2 regions of the Streptomyces sp. NPDC030165 genome follow, and region 2 is predicted to be linked to the other one. Evidence: riboswitches for the same ligand, from Rfam matches in the RefSeq annotation. Region 2 holds a riboswitch; the other holds the start of a gene.

Region 1 (7,378 bases), on a different contig from region 2:
GCGCACCGCGAGCAGGCCGGAGCTGATGCGCGCCGTCTCGACGCAGTTGTTCATGCCGGTGCTGCGGCTGCTGCGCCGCCACCGCGCACCGTGCAGCGCGGCGCGGACGGGATCGTGCCCAGGCAGGAGTGACATGGATGCCTCCTCAGGTGCCGGCGCCGGCCCACGAGGCGGCGGCGATCCGGGCGATGAATTGCGCTGACTTCTCGCATGAGAGGGCGCGCCCCCGCAGCGTGTCGAACGCATCGCTGTACGCCCTGAGGTCTGTCTTCTGCTCCAAGTAGAGGCTACTCGTCAAATGGTCGAGAACAACCACATCCAAGTCAGAAGTGAGCGGAAATGAGAAGATAACGAAAGGACCGGTGATGCCGATGTGCACACCGGAAGCGAAGGGCAGCACCTGTAGTCGCACATGCGGCAATTGCCCCACGTCCAGAATGTGCCGCAACTGCGCCGCCATGACGCCGGGCCGACCGACCTCCCGGCGGAGCACCGCTTCGTCCAGCACCGCGCACAACTCCAGCGGCCGCTCGCCCCGCAGCACCTCCTGGCGGGCGATACGCACCTCCACCAGTTCCTCGACCTGCTTCGACGGCAGGTCCGACAGCGTGGCGCGGGTCACCGCCCGCGCGTAGTCCGGCGTCTGCAGCAGCCCCGGCACCACCGTCGTCTCCAGTGTGCGCGCCCGGGACGCCTCGTACTCCAGGCTGATGAAGTCCCGGTACTCCGGCGGCAGCAGGTCGCGGTACGTGTGCCACCAGCCGTGCCGCCCACTGCCGCCGCCCTGCGGGCCGTCACCGCACAGCGCCGCCAGCAGCGCGCGCAGTTCCGCGTCGCGCACGCCGTACGCGTCCAGCAGCAGTTCCACATCGGCCGGCCGGACGCCGCTGCGCCCGGTCTCGATGCGGCTGACCTTGGACTGGTGCCATCCGACCAGGCGGGCCGCCTCACCGCTGGTGAATCCGGCCAGCGTCCGCTGGCGCCGTAATTCCGCTCCGAGCTTGCGGCGGCGCACCGCGGGCCCGTACCGCATACCCGTCCTCCCTTTCCTTCCACGGGGTGCGCCGCGGGTGCGCCCGTCCCCTGATGGCCGGTTCCGGTCCGTCAGTGTGCCGCGCAAATACGTTCTCGCGTAGCAGAGTTCACCGCTTCGGGCGACAGATATATGCACTTCTTGGTGGATGACGCGCCACAGCCGCAGCATGAGTGGCAGGCTGACGCACAGCAGCAGTCCGAGGCCGGAGCCGAAGGGGCCGGAAAGGGCCCGGGAGGCCGGATGCGATGGCGGCTTCCTTCGGCGGCGGGCCGGAGTAGAGCCTCGGGTGGGAAAGGGACGGCGTCGCGATGGCAGACCATCAGGAATCCTCACTCACTCTGCCCAGCGCACCGGCATCGGTCGCGGAGGCCCGCAGGTACGTCACGGGCGTACTGGCCGAATGGGGCCTTCCGGACGGGACGGAGACGGCCGACACCGTACGGCTGATCGTCTCCGAACTCGCCACCAACGCCGTGCAGCACACATTCGGCCGGTCACCGGCGTTCACCGTCGACGTCCGGCTGGACCGCGACGAACGGCTGCGGATCGGCGTCACCGACGACCATCCGCGCTGGCCGAAACGGCTGCCGGCCGCCGTGCAGCAGGACAACGGGCGGGGCATGGTGATCATCCGTTTCCTCACCGCCGAGTCCGGCGGGCAGGTGACGGTCGAGCCCACCGCGTCCGGGGGCAAGACCGTCTGGATCAGCCTGCCGTGGAAGCTGTTCCTGCCGTAGCGGGTCGTTCGGGCGAAGCGGTTCTCGAAGGGCCGGTCGCGGAAAGGGCGGTCCCGGAAGGAGGCGGTTCGGACAGGGCAGGCCACGTCAGCGGCAGGATTCCGGGCTCCGGGAGGCCCGCTCAGGGCTTGGTGAGGAAGCGCGGCTTGCGGCGGCGGCCCGTACTGCACGCGCAGCCCGCACCACTGTCCCGTACCTGCCGGTAGGTGGGACTGGTCTCGCGGCCGCAGCGGGAACAGCGGCACGGCCACGGCTCGTACGCGCCGGGACAGGGGACCAGAGGCGTCAGCCCGGCGGCGTACATGACGCGTTCGGCGACGGTGGCCGGACCGGGTGCGCCCACCGGGGCGGCCGGGGCGCCCGTAGGGGCCACGGGGCTCGCGGGGGCCACCGGGCCCACAGGCACGGAAGCCGCAGGCAGTACGGGAGTGGCCGAGCCCCCGGAGTCTGCCCGGTCCCCAGGAACCGCCGGCCCCCCGGCAACGGCCGGTCCCGCAGGAGCCACCGAACCCCCGCCTGTCCCGGTACCAAGGTCCCCCGGATGCCACTGATGCAGGCAGGAGGCGCACCACCACAACAGTTCACCGGCGCCGTAGACCCCCTCGTCCTCCCACAGCACGTCCGTGCTGCCGCAGGCCGGGCAGGGGGTGGCGGGGGAGCGGCGGCGCAGAAGTCCGCGCAGGTTCACGAGTCGGTCCTGGTGTGCGTGTGCTGGGGCAGGTGTCCGTGCATGGGTCTCCTCACGTGCTAAGGAGACTCCATCGGTTCACCGTCGCCAAAGCAAGGACGACCAGGTCACAAAAGATTTCGACGGCACGATGCCCCGTGCGGGCCCCGGGAAGACCGCACGCACGGTGCCGGGCGCTCAGGACGACGAGTCGCGCGCGGACGGCTTGATGTGCCCGTTCAGATACCCCAGTACGCGGGGCAGCAGCGCCCACAGCCCGGCGCACGTCACCAGCGTCACCGAGCCCGCCACCACTCCCGCCCCGCGCCCCAGTACGACGTCGACGACCAGCAGTACGGCACCGGCCAGCGCCAGCGCGAGCACCGCCATACCGGCCGCGGTCAGCCGCGCGGAAACCTCCACGATCAGCCCCTTCGCGCGCCGCCGGAACAGCACCCGGTGCACCGCGGCAGGCGCGGTGAGCAGCAGCGTCGCCAGTACGGCCAGCAGCAACGTGCCCACGTAGAAACCGCGTTGCGTGGTGTCCAGGGACACGAAGCGCGGGGTGAACGCCAGCGTCAGCAGGAAGGCGAACAGGATCTGCACGCCGGTCTGCAGGACGCGCAGTTCCTGGAGCAGTTCGCCGAAGTTGCGGTCGTAACGCTCCAGAGGCGTCTCGTTGCGGTCCGCGCACGCGGTGTGGTGGGCGGAACCGGGTGACTGGTGCGGCTCGGGTGCATCGGTGATTCCCGGCAGTTCGGAGTGTCCGGGCAGTTCATTCCGGTCGTCGTCGGTGATGGGGGCCATTGCGTGCGGGTATCCGCCGATGCGTTGATCACTCCTCGGACGCGCGCGGGTGCGGGAGTCCGCACCCGCGTACGCACGGGAGGACCGGCGCGATCGGCGGATCACCACACCGGCGGACCGGGCGGTCAGCGCACCCGCCCGTACGAAACGCTGCGCGACCAGATGCGTTCCAGGCGCACCACGGAGCCGGGTTTGGGCGCGTGCCAGATCTTGCCGTTCCCCGCGTAGATGCCCACGTGGTAGATGCCGCGGCGGGAGTGGAAGAAGACCAGGTCGCCGAGGCGGCGCGAGGACGCGGACAGGTGCCGGGTGCGGTTGTACTGGGCCGCCGCGGTACGGGGCAGCCGCTTCCCGGCGCGTTTGAACGAGTACAGCGTCAGTCCTGAGCAGTCGAAACGGTAGGGCCCGCTGGCTCCGTACTTGTAGGGCGCCCCCTTCTTGGAGGCGGCGATCCGCAGTGCTGAGGCCGAGGTCGACGCGGCTTGGGCGTCCTCGGTGGCTCCTGGTACGACCAGTGTTCCGCCGGCTGTGGCGAGGGCGATGAAGGAGATCACTCCGGCTCGCGCCAGCAGGGGGGAAGTGGTGGTACGCGCGGTCATGCGCAACCCTTCGTCAGCCGCCTGCGAAGGAGTACCTGTCGGGTTCGGGCAGGCGAAGATGCCCGGTCGCCGTAACGACTTCACCCCAAGGGGCCGTCCGGCCGTGGTGGCCGGCGGTCCCGTCGTGCTCGGGTCCTCCGCTCCTGCCGGTCCAGGCGCATCGACCAGACATCCGGTACGGCGGCAGGATTGGGCGTCCGTCCGGACCGCCCCACCGCTGTGGCGGGGGCTTGTCGTCGAAGCGATCGTTGCGCACCTCGCGCCCGGATTCCGAGCAGAAACGGTTGTATGTGAGTTTGGTCACGTCTGCGCCGTTCGGGTGGACGGCCGGCGTTCCGTGGGGAATCCGCGACGGGTGAGGACCCGCGCACCAGCCCCGGAACGTGATGTTCCGGTCGAGACGTACATACGTCGCGCAAGCCGTGTGGCGCGGCACGCGGCCTTCCGGCTACGCCGTTGGGGCGAGCCCGATCGGGCTTCGTGTCGGCATACGGGTGGGTCCTTGCGATGCTGTAGCACCTCCTGGCCGCCTCTGTCACCCTCCGTCTGGGGTGTGCCGCGCGGGGCGGGTGGGTTCTTGTGTGCCAGAGGGGTGAGGGGAGGGCGTCCGACCCCCGTCCGGACGCCCTCCCGGCCGCCGTGGCGGCGTCGTGGTGGTCGCGCGCTCGTGACGCGGCCCTCTCCCGTCGGGAGGAGGCGCGGTCTGCCGTATCGGGTCAACTGTGTGGCGGAGGTACGGCGATCAGCCGCGCGCGGCGCTCACCGTCCAGTACGCGCAGGGCCTGCGCCAGCGTCCCCGCGTGCAGTTCGCTCTCGCCGCGGTCGTGCATCAGCGCCAACGCGTCCCGCAGGGCGGTGGACTTGCCGACCAGGGCCTGTGCGGCGCGCAGCCCGCCGTACGTGTCCGTGCCCCGGGCCGGGTTGATGCGGCCCAGCAGGTCCAGGACCGCGAGGTAGCTGTCGATGACCTCGGCCTCGGCGCGCGTCAGCGCGGGCAGTGGCGGCAGTTCGGGTGGCAGCATCCCGGGCTCACCTCGCGCCGGTCGCGGCGGGGCGCTGCTTGCGGCTGCGGGTGAGCCCGTCGATGAGGCCGTACGCCACGGCGGCCTCGGAGTCGAAGACCTTGTCGCGTTCGAGGTCTTCGGAGATCCGCTCGGCGGTCTGGCCGGTGTGCCGTACGAGCAGTTCCTCCAGGAATGCGCGGGTGCGCAGCAGTTCGTCCGCCTGGATCCGGAGATCGTCGGCCTGTCCCTGGACCGGCTCGCTGAACGAGGGCTGGTGGATGAGGACGCGGGCGCCCGGCAGGGCGAGGCGCTTGCCGGGTGTGCCGGCCGCCAGCAGCACCGCCGCCGCCGAGGCGGCCTGGCCCAGGCAGACCGTCTCGATGTCGCAGCCCACGAACTGCATCGTGTCGTAGATCGCGGACATCGCGGTGAACGAGCCGCCGGGGGAGTTGATGTAGAGCGAGATGTCCCGGTCGGGCGCGTCGTGGTCCAGGTGCATGAGCTGGGCGATCACGTCGTTGGCCGTGGTGTCGTCGACCGGGGTGCCGAGGAAGATGATCCGCTCGCTGAGCAGCTTGGAGTACGGGTCCATGGTGCGGGCCCCGTAGGTGGTGCGTTCGGTGAACTCCGGGAGGACGTACCGGGCCTGGGGGCCGTTCATGGGGAGCTCCTCTTCCCTGAGCGTCTGTAAAAAATGTACAGGACGTACGTATGGCTAGATAGGAGCACGGTCCGCTGGAGGAAGGCAATGCCTCTGGTGGGTGAAGTGCCGGACGCTCGCTGACAGCGAAAACCTCATGAGGCGTCAGGGCCATTGCGGACGCGACGGGCTGACTGCCCGTTCGCTCGCGCCTTCAGGGGCGCGTCCGCCTCCGGAGCGCAATGGCCGCTGTACGCCTGTGACCACTGCGAAGGACATCCGATGCCCGACTCGTGCCGCCTCGCGCCCCTGTTGCCCGGAATCGCCGACGACCGCCACGCGCTCCGGGAAGCGCTGCTCCTCCTGGCCTTCCAGCGACTCGTCCAGTACAGCGGCCCGGAGACGGTACGGGTGACCACGGTCGATGCCGCCGCCTGCCGGGACACCGCCACCGTGCTGCACAGCCTGTATCGCACCGCCCTGCTGGGCGCGCCGTGGCCGCTTCCCGGGAGCGACCTCGCCGCCCTGCGCAACTTCGCTGCTGCGCACGTGCAGGCCGTCGCGCGCCGGGACGCGGTGGAAGCGGCGGGCAGTGAACGCGCACTGTGGAGCGTCTTCGTGCACGCCTGCCGCAACCGGCCCCTGTACGACGCCGTCACACAGCTCGCCCGTGGGTGACCGGCAGCGCGCCCTGCACTGTACGGACGAGTACTGGCAGCGCGCGCTGCAAGGCGCAGACGAGCACTGGAGGCGCGCGAGCGGCACGACCGCCCTCTGATCCGGCAGCCGCCGGAGCGGTCGACGAGCGGACCGGTGCGGTGCGCTCCGGCTGTCGTCTCCCCAATGCGTACCGAAGGAGTGCATGGGCGCCGTCGGGGTCATATACCCGTGTGGTGGGGGCGGGGCGAAGGGAGCGGGAGAGTGGGCGACACGGAGAGCGTCCCGCTGCGTGTGATCGTCACCCGGGTCGTCGGCACCGGCGCCGTGCTCGTCGTCGCCGGCCAGCTCAACGACGATTCACAGGTCGTGCTGCGCATGAAGGCCAAGGGCCAGATAGCGCTGCGCCGCGACCATCTGATACTCGACCTCGGCGGCCTGGAACGCTGTGACGTGGGCGGGCTGGGAGCCCTGATCTACGTACGGCGGCAGGCCCTCGCGCAGGGCGGCAGCGTCCGCCTGGTGGGCCTGAGCGGGTCGCCGCTGCGCGTCTTCCTCCGCGCCGGACTGTCCGTGATCTTCCCGCTCTACCACGAGCTGGGCACGGCGAGCGTCAACTGGCCGCCCCGGCAGCCGTCCTGCTGACGCCCGGCCGGGCCCCGTTCGCGCGGTGGCGCGCCGGCGGTGCAACGTTCCGGCCGAAGTCCCCCGCGCGCTCCGGCGCCGGCCCGGCGCACCGCGTGCCGGACCTCCTCTGCCGTCCCACGCGTCCTCGCCCGCGGTCCCGGCGGACAGCACGAGGCGACACCTGACGCGCGCGCCCCTGGCCAAAGGAGCCCTTGCGGAATCCACACGTACGGAAACCACCGTTCCGGCCTGGTCCGCCCGGGTACCCGCCGGGCGGACCCGAGTTGCTCGGGTCTTGCCGAGTCCAGGAGGACGCGATGGCTACCGCTTCATCCGCCGGATACCCGGAATCCGGCCGCTCCCAGGCCGCCCGTACCGAGCGGCACACGAGCGCGGAGACCAAGCCCGCGTTCAAGAGCACCGAGTTCTTCGTCTACCTCGCCGCCGTCGTGGCGGTACTGGTCGCTTCCGCCATCGTCGGCGGCGGCGCCACCGATGTGGACGTCTTCCCCGCCGACCAGGCGTGGCTCTACGTCACCCTGCTGACCGTCGGATACATGATCAGCCGCGGCCTGGCCAAGTGCGGCAGCCGCGAACCCGCCGA
Region 2 (7,378 bases):
TCGTCACCGACCAGCTGCACCTTGGCGCCCAGGCGCTCGGTGATGACGTTCCAGCCGGCCCAGTCGTCCTCGAACAGCGGGTCCTCGATGGAGACCAGCGGGTAGGCGGCGACGAGCTCCTCGTAGTACGAGGTCATCTGCTCGGCGGTGCGCTGCTGGCCCTCGAATTCGTAGACGCCGTCCTTGTAGAACTCGGAGGCGGCGACGTCGAGCGCGAGCGCGATGTCCTGGCCGGGGGTGTAACCGGCTTCCTTGATCGCTTCGAGGATCAGGTCCAGGGCCTCGCGGTTGGAGCCCAGGTTCGGGGCGAAGCCGCCCTCGTCGCCCAGGCCGGTGGCCAGGCCCTTGTTCTTCAGGACCTTCTTGAGAGTGTGGTAGACCTCGGCACCCCAGCGCAGGGCCTCGGAGAAGGACTCCGCGCCGATCGGGGCGATCATGAACTCCTGGATGTCCACGTTGGAGTCGGCGTGCGAGCCGCCGTTCAGGATGTTCATCATCGGGACCGGCAGCACGTGGGCGTTGGGGCCGCCCAGGTAGCGGAACAGCGGCAGGTCGCTGGCCTCGGAGGCGGCGTGCGCGACGGCCAGGGAGACGCCGAGGATGGCGTTGGCGCCGAGCGAGCCCTTGTTGTCGGTGGCGTCCAGGTCGAACATGGCCTGGTCGATCAGGCGCTGCTCGGTGGCGTCGTAGCCGACCAGCTCCGGGCCGATCTGCTCGATGACCGCGAGGACGGCCTTCTCCACGCCCTTGCCCAGGTAGCGCGCCGGGTCACCGTCGCGCAGCTCGATGGCCTCGAAGGCGCCGGTCGAGGCGCCGGACGGGACGGCGGCACGGCCGGTGCTGCCGTCGTCGAGGCCGACCTCGACCTCGACCGTGGGATTGCCTCGCGAGTCGAGAATCTCGCGAGCTACGACGACGTCGATGGACGGCACGTTGTCTCCTTCATGGGTGTCTGGAGTTCTGCAGCACGAGCCTAACGGCCTCGGGGGGTTCCGCTCGCCGCCAGCCCGGCCCTTGGGCTGAATACACCCGCAAAGCCCCTGTTCAGGGGAGGTATGGGCGCAATGTTCGCTGAACGGGGAAGTCGGCGGACGGGGCGGGTACGGCCGGGCGGGCCCGGCGGACGGGGCGGCCCGGCCCCCGGGGCCGGGCGGGGGAAATGGAGAAGCCCCGCCGCGGCGCGTGCGGGGGACAGGCGCCGTGGCGGGGCGGTCTCACGGGAAGAGCGGATTCCCGGGTCGAGCGGCCCCCGGGGTGCCGTGCGGCCCGTACGTACCGCCGTACGTACGGAGCGCCACGGTCACCCGGGGTCCCTCAGGGCTTCAGCCGGCTCAGACGGCCAGCTTCTGGCCCGGGAAGATCAGGTTGGGGTTGCCGCCGATGACGGACTTGTTGTTCGCGTAGACCGACTTCCAGTTCTTGCCGTGGGAAGCGGCGATCTTGGCGAGGGTGTCACCGGACTTGACGGTGTAGTTGCCCTCGGGGTTCGACTTCGGCGTCGACTTGTGGGTCGGGGCCGGGGTCTTGCGGGCCAGCTCCTCGCCCTGCTTGCGGGCCTCGGAGCGCGAGGTGCCCTGCGGGGCGGAGTAGGAGCGCTTGGACTTGTAGGACTTGTGCGAGCTGCCCTGCGACGAGCCGCCGTCGGCCTTGGCGTTCGCGTTGCCCTGGCCGAGGTGGCCGCCGGCGCAGGTCCAGGCGCCCGGGCCCTGGATGGCGAGCAGGCGCTCGGCCGCGGCGATCTGCTGGCTCTTGCTGGCCTGGTCGGCGCGCGGGGCGTACTGGGTACCGCCGGCGGCGGCCCAGCTGGAGTTCGAGAACTGCAGGCCGCCGTAGTAGCCGTTGCCGGTGTTGATCGACCAGTTGCCACCGGACTCGCACTGGGCGACGGCGTCCCAGTTGTTGCCCGCGGCGGAGGCGGAGGTGGCGCCCATCAGCGGGACGGCCACGGCGGCACCGGCGACGCCCGCCAGGGTGGCGACGCGGACGGCCTTGGAGGGACGACGGTGCTTGCCCTTGGAGTTCAGCATGGTTGTTCCTCACCGACGCCTGCGAGGTGAGCTGTCGGGTTCGGGCCATGTGAGTTGCCCGGCCGTGTGTGCTTCACACATGGCTTCACCCCAAGCCGGTCGGGACCCGCTTCCGCGGGCGGGGCCGGCACTTACCTTGGGTCCCCCGCTCCTGCCTTCGGCGCTCTCGCGTCGAGTGACCTCCGACCACCGGCAGGATTCGGCGTGTGATCGAAGGGCCCGCTTTGGCGAGCGATGAAGACGGTAAACACGAACACCCCGCTGGTTCAAACCCCTACATCTGAGGCCAGTTGACCCCCAGACATCACAGGATCATCACATTTCCGCAGGTCGTCGCAGGTTTGGAAACAACGGACGGGACGGTCACCACGCCCCCGAACGAGATCCATGTCTCACTTTCGCCAAAGCGGGCAAACCACCGCGAACTATCCCTGTTCAGGAGCCAGGTCAAGGCGCTGACCAGGGTGGATAAGGTCCGGATCGCCCCCGATGACACCTTTGTTGGCCGCGTAGAGCGCCGGCCAGCCCCCGGAGACCCCGCGGTCCTCCGCGATGGCTGACAGGTTGTCACCGGGCCGCACGGTGTAGTCACCTGGCGACCCCGGGTCCGTACGGTGCGCGTCGCCGCCCCGCGAGGGGCGTTCCCCGCCGGACCGGCCCGCGTCACCGGAGCCTGAACCGGTACCCGTACCCGTACCTGCGTCCGTGCCCGTACCTGCGCCCGCTCCGGGCTCCTCCTCGGGCTGCCCGCGGTGCTTGCCCTGTGACGGGGGCGCGGTGGGGCCCGTGGAGGCGCCGTCGCCCGGGGTGCCCGGGTCGGCCGGGTGCGACGGGTCTTCCGTACGCCCCGCACCGGACGGCTCCGGCGTGCGGGACGGCTCCGGCGTCCCGGCCGGGCCGGTGGACGACGGCTCCGGCTCCGGAGTGCGCGCACCGCCGGGCTCCGGGGTCCCGGACGGCCCGGACGGTTTGGAGGAGGGCGGCGGGGTGGCGGGAGAGGAGGGGGACGGCGAGGAGAACTCCGGGGTCGGCGTCGCCGTGCTGCCCGGGTCGACGTCCGGCCCGCTGCCGCCCTGCTTGAGCCCCGCGTTCACCGCGCAGCTCGGCCACGTGTCGGGGCCGCGCGCGGCGAGGATCGACTCGGCGACGGCTATCTGCTGCGAGCGGCTGGCCAGATCGGGGCGCGAGGCGTACGCCGGGCCGCCGTAGCGGTCCCACATCTCCTGGGTCAGCTGGAGCCCGCCGTAGAAGCCGTTGCCGCTGTTGGCGCTCCACATCCCGCTGCTCTCGCACTGCGCGACGCGGTCCCAGGTGGCCGCGTCGGCGGCGTCGGCGCTGCTCGCGGCGAGCAGCGGCATGGCGAGGGCGCCGCCGGCGACTCCCGCCGTGACGAAGATGGCCGGAGCCTGACGGGGGCGTCGGTGACGGCCGTTCCCGGAGCGCATGCGGTTGCCTTTCGAGCGGCGGTTGAGTTGTCGTCGAGAGGCCGGAACCGTCGGCTGCGTGGCCCTTGCGCCTGCCGCGCCGCCCGCCCCGGCCTTTCAGACGGATGAAAGTAGCGGGGCCACCCGCTCGTCACAAGCCGGTGTAGCGGAGATCACGCGCAGGTCACGGCCTGACGTGACGTCACTTCCGTACGGGCGCGAGGCCCCGTGTGTACGGTCGGTACACCGCTTCCGTACGGGCGCGGCGTCACTTCCGTACGGGCGTGAACTCCACCGGCAGCGCCCGCAGCCCCCGCATGATCAGCCCGCCGCGCCACCGCAGGTCGTCCGGTTCCGCGCCCAGCCGCAGGTCCGGCAGCCGGGTCAGCAGGGTGGCGATCGCGGTCTGCCCTTCGAGGCGGGCCAGCGGCGCGCCCAGGCAGTAGTGGATGCCGTGGCCGTAGCCGAGGTGCTGGTTGTCGCGGCGGGACAGGTCCAGGACGTCGGGGCCGGGGAAGCGCTCCGGGTCCCGGTCGGCGGCGGCCAGCACGACCAGGACCGGGTCGCCCTCGGCGATCCGCTGCCCGCCGATGGTGAGGTCCTGGGTGGCGAAGCGCCAGGTGGCCAGCTCGACCGGGCCGTCGTAGCGCAGCAGCTCCTCCACGCCGGTGGCGAGCAGCTCCGTGTCCCCGGCGGCGGCCGCCTTCTGGAGCTGTTCCCGCTGGGCGGGGTGGCGCAGCAGCTGGTAGACGCCGTTGCCGATGAGGTTGACGGTGGTCTCGAAGCCCGCGAAGAGCAGGATGAAGGCCATCGCTGCGGCCTCGTTCTCGGTCAGGTGCTCGCCGTGGTCGGAGGCGCGGATCAGGCCGGAGATCAGGTCGTCGGCGCCCTCGTCGCCGAGGGTCTCGCGCTTGCGGTGGATCAGCTCGGCGAGATAGCCGCGCATCTTCTTCACCGACCGGGCGACGCCGCCGCGCGGCCCCTGGCCGTGCCGGATCATCATCCCGGCCCAGTCCCGGAAGTCGTCCTGGTCCTCGCGCGGGACGCCGAGCAGGTCGCAGATGGCGTGGATGGGCAGCGGGAAGGCGAACTCGTGGATCAGGTCGGCCTCGCCGCGCTCCGCGAAGGAGTCGATGAACGCGTCGGTCAGTTCCTGTACGCGCGGCGCGAACCGGGCGATGCGGCGCGGGGTGAACGCCTTGGAGACCAGCCGGCGCAGCCGCGTGTGGTCCGGCGGGTCGATGTTGAGCAGGTGCGTCATCAGGTTCGCGCCGCGCTCGCCGGGGATGCCGACCTTGCCCTTGCCGTGCGCGGCCTCGCTGTGGTGCACCGGGTTCTTCGACAGCCGGGTGTCGGCGAGCGCCTGCCGGGCGTCCGCGTACCGGGTCACCAGCCAGGCCTCGACGCCGCTGGGCAGCCGCGTACGGTGCACCGGCGCGTGCTCGCGCAGCCAGGCGTAGGCCGGGTACGGGTCGGAGGCGAACTCCCACGTGAACAGCTCGGGGCAGGGCGGGACGGCCGTCGGGCCGCGGCCGGTCACGGGGCAGGCGGGCCCGGCCCCTGAAGGGTCGGCGGGCCGCTCGTCGGAGGGGAAGGGGGTCTGCGGTCGCACCCCTCGACGTTAACCGCTGCCGAAGGACCCGCTGTGCCCGTCCTGCCAGCGCTTGCGCTCCCGGTCCTGGTCGTCGCCGTGGCGGGTGGGGGCGTTGCCGTAATCGGACAGTTCGTGCGGGGTCAGCCGGTGGTCGCCGCCGCGCGGCACCTCGTTCGGGTCGCGCAGTTCGCTCTCGTACCCGGTCGGGTCCTTGGGCGGGGTCGGCTGGGTCTCCGGCTCGGGCGGGTCGGGCTCCCGGTCCCGGCGGCGCCTGCCGTAGACCACGGCGAGGATCAGTCCCGCGACGATGACGATCCCGGCGATCAGCGGACCGGTGCCGACGACCATGTCCCGCGTGAGGTCCACGGCCTGCTGGACGGCGGTGCCGTCCTGGGCCGGTGTGGTCGAAGCGATCGTTGCTGTCATTCGCTCCGGGTACCCGGGTCGGCGGGGACGATGCGCGGGCGGGCCCCGGCACCGGCCCGAAGGCCGGGTACGGAGGTGAAAGCGCAGGTCAACGGCGGGAAGCGGGGCTCATGCCCCTCGGGTGGCGGGGCCCGGGTCCGGCTCGGAGGGGTGCACGCCCAGCGCGTCCAGGAAGGCCGCGGCCGCCGGGGAAGGGCCCCGCGCGCTCCAGATGACGCGTTCGGCCCGGGCGGGGGCGTCGGGGACGCGTACCACGCTCAGCCCGGTCAGTTCGGTGGCGAACGCCTGCGGCACCATGCCGATGCCGAGCCCGGCCCGTACCAGCTTGGCCAGGAACTCCACGGTGGTCACCTCGAAGGCCACCTCGGTCGTCAGGCCCGCCGCCCGGAACGCGTCGTCCCGCTGGCGGCGCGCCGCCGACCCGGCCGTGAAGTCCACGAAGGTCTCCTCGGCCAGCCGCCGCAGGTCCGTCCACTCCCGGCCCGCCAGCGGGTGGTCCGGCGCCACGACGGCCACCAGCTCCCCGTGGGCCAGCGTCCGTTCCCGTACGCCCTGGCTGCGGGCGCCCGGCACCAGCCCGATGAAGGCGACGTCCAGCGTGCCCTGCCGGACCTGCTCGACCAGCTGCTCGCTCATCTCCATGCGCAGGCTGATGCGTACCTGCGGGTAGCGGGCGCGGTAGGCGCCCAGCTCGCGGGCCAGGTCGACGGCCGCGACGGTGGAGATGGCTCCGATGGCCAGCCGGCCGCGGACCTCGCCGGCCGCCGCCTCCACCTCGGCCCGGGCCCGCTCGGCCGCTTCCAGCGCCTGCCGGGCGACCGGCACGAACGCCTCGCCCGCGGCCGTCAGCCGCACGCTGCGGCTCGTACGGTGGAAGAGCCGGGCGCCGAGCTCCTTCTCCAGGCGGGCGACCTGGTGGCTGAGCGCGGACTGCACGACGTGGCAGCGTTCGGCGGCGCGGGTGAAGCCGCCGGTCTCGGCGACCGCGACCACGTACCGCATCTGTTGCAGCTCCATGCGGCGAGCGTAGCCAGCCGGTGGCGGCGGTCATCGATCGCGTTTCGTGATGGGTGGGATGACAATCATGCGTTGGACTCATCGAGCGGGGCGCCGGAAGCTGAGGGACGGAGCAACACCGACGGGGTGGCGCGTCGTACGGAAAGAGAGCTGATGGCTTCCCAGGAAGAGCAGCGGCGCGGGCTGGGCCGCGGCACGCTGCTGCTGATGTCCGTGGCGACCGGACTGTCGGTCGCGGGCAACTACTTCGCCCAGCCGCTGCTGGACGTCATAGGCCGCGACCTGCACCTGGGGGCGGCCACCACGGCACTGGTGGTGACCGTCGCACAGGTCGGCTACGGGCTCGGGCTGCTGCTGCTCGTACCGCTCGGTGACCTGCTGGAGCGGCGGCGGCTGGCGGTGGGCCTGTGCGCGGCCACCGCGGTCTTCCTGACCGTGACGGCGAGCGCGCCCAACGGGACGCTGCTGCTGGCCGGCACCGCGCTGACCGGCCTGTCCTCCGTCGCCGCCCAGGTCGTCGTCCCGTACGCGGCCTCCCTGGCGCCACCCGCCGAGCGCGGCCGTACGGTCGGCACCGTCATGACCGGGCTGCTGCTGGGCATCCTGCTGGCCCGTACGGCGGCCGGGCTGCTGGCCGACCTCGGCGGCTGGCGCACCGTCTACTGGGTCAACGCCGGCCTGATGCTGCTGATGGCCGTCCTGCTGCGGCTGCGGCTGCCCGCGCTGCACACCGGCGCCGGACTGCGCTACCCCGCGCTGATCCGCTCCACGCTCGCCCTCTTCGTCCAGGAGCCGGTGCTGCGCTGGCGAGCCGCGCTCGGCGCGCTGTCCTTCGCCGCGTTCAGCGTGCTGTGGACGGCGGTCGCCTTCCTGATGTCCGGCCCGTCCTA

Evidence for each region. Region 2 has a riboswitch for cyclic di-AMP ahead of ACZ4Z1_RS03750 (transglycosylase family protein). Riboswitches for the same ligand answer to the same signal wherever they lie in the genome.
Region 1: another riboswitch for cyclic di-AMP. It lies ahead of ACZ4Z1_RS27440 (C40 family peptidase); the one in region 2 lies ahead of ACZ4Z1_RS03750 (transglycosylase family protein).

The regions. Positions count from the first base shown of each region.
Region 1 covers NZ_JBVIBD010000016.1:31,982-39,359, reverse strand. The annotation lists gene ACZ4Z1_RS27465 (DUF397 domain-containing protein) at 1-135, opposite strand, end outside; gene ACZ4Z1_RS27460 (helix-turn-helix domain-containing protein) at 146-1,033, opposite strand; gene ACZ4Z1_RS27455 (ATP-binding protein) at 1,345-1,773, shown strand; gene ACZ4Z1_RS27450 (hypothetical protein) at 1,895-2,164, opposite strand; gene ACZ4Z1_RS27445 (DUF6328 family protein) at 2,639-3,247, opposite strand; gene ACZ4Z1_RS27440 (C40 family peptidase) at 3,373-3,846, opposite strand; cyclic di-AMP (ydaO/yuaA leader) riboswitch at 3,850-4,014, opposite strand; gene ACZ4Z1_RS27435 (hypothetical protein) at 4,563-4,868, opposite strand; gene ACZ4Z1_RS27430 (ATP-dependent Clp protease proteolytic subunit) at 4,876-5,511, opposite strand; gene ACZ4Z1_RS27425 (hypothetical protein) at 5,773-6,168, shown strand; gene ACZ4Z1_RS27420 (STAS domain-containing protein) at 6,412-6,792, shown strand; gene ACZ4Z1_RS27415 (hypothetical protein) at 7,092-7,378, shown strand, end outside.
Region 2 covers NZ_JBVIBD010000002.1:119,377-126,754, forward strand. The annotation lists gene eno (phosphopyruvate hydratase) at 1-932, opposite strand, end outside; gene ACZ4Z1_RS03750 (transglycosylase family protein) at 1,332-2,027, opposite strand; cyclic di-AMP (ydaO/yuaA leader) riboswitch at 2,029-2,200, opposite strand; gene ACZ4Z1_RS03755 (transglycosylase family protein) at 2,453-3,472, opposite strand; gene ACZ4Z1_RS03760 (cytochrome P450 family protein) at 3,720-4,991, opposite strand; gene ACZ4Z1_RS03765 (DUF6479 family protein) at 5,073-5,471, opposite strand; gene ACZ4Z1_RS03770 (LysR family transcriptional regulator) at 5,580-6,488, opposite strand; gene ACZ4Z1_RS03775 (MFS transporter) at 6,642-7,378, shown strand, end outside.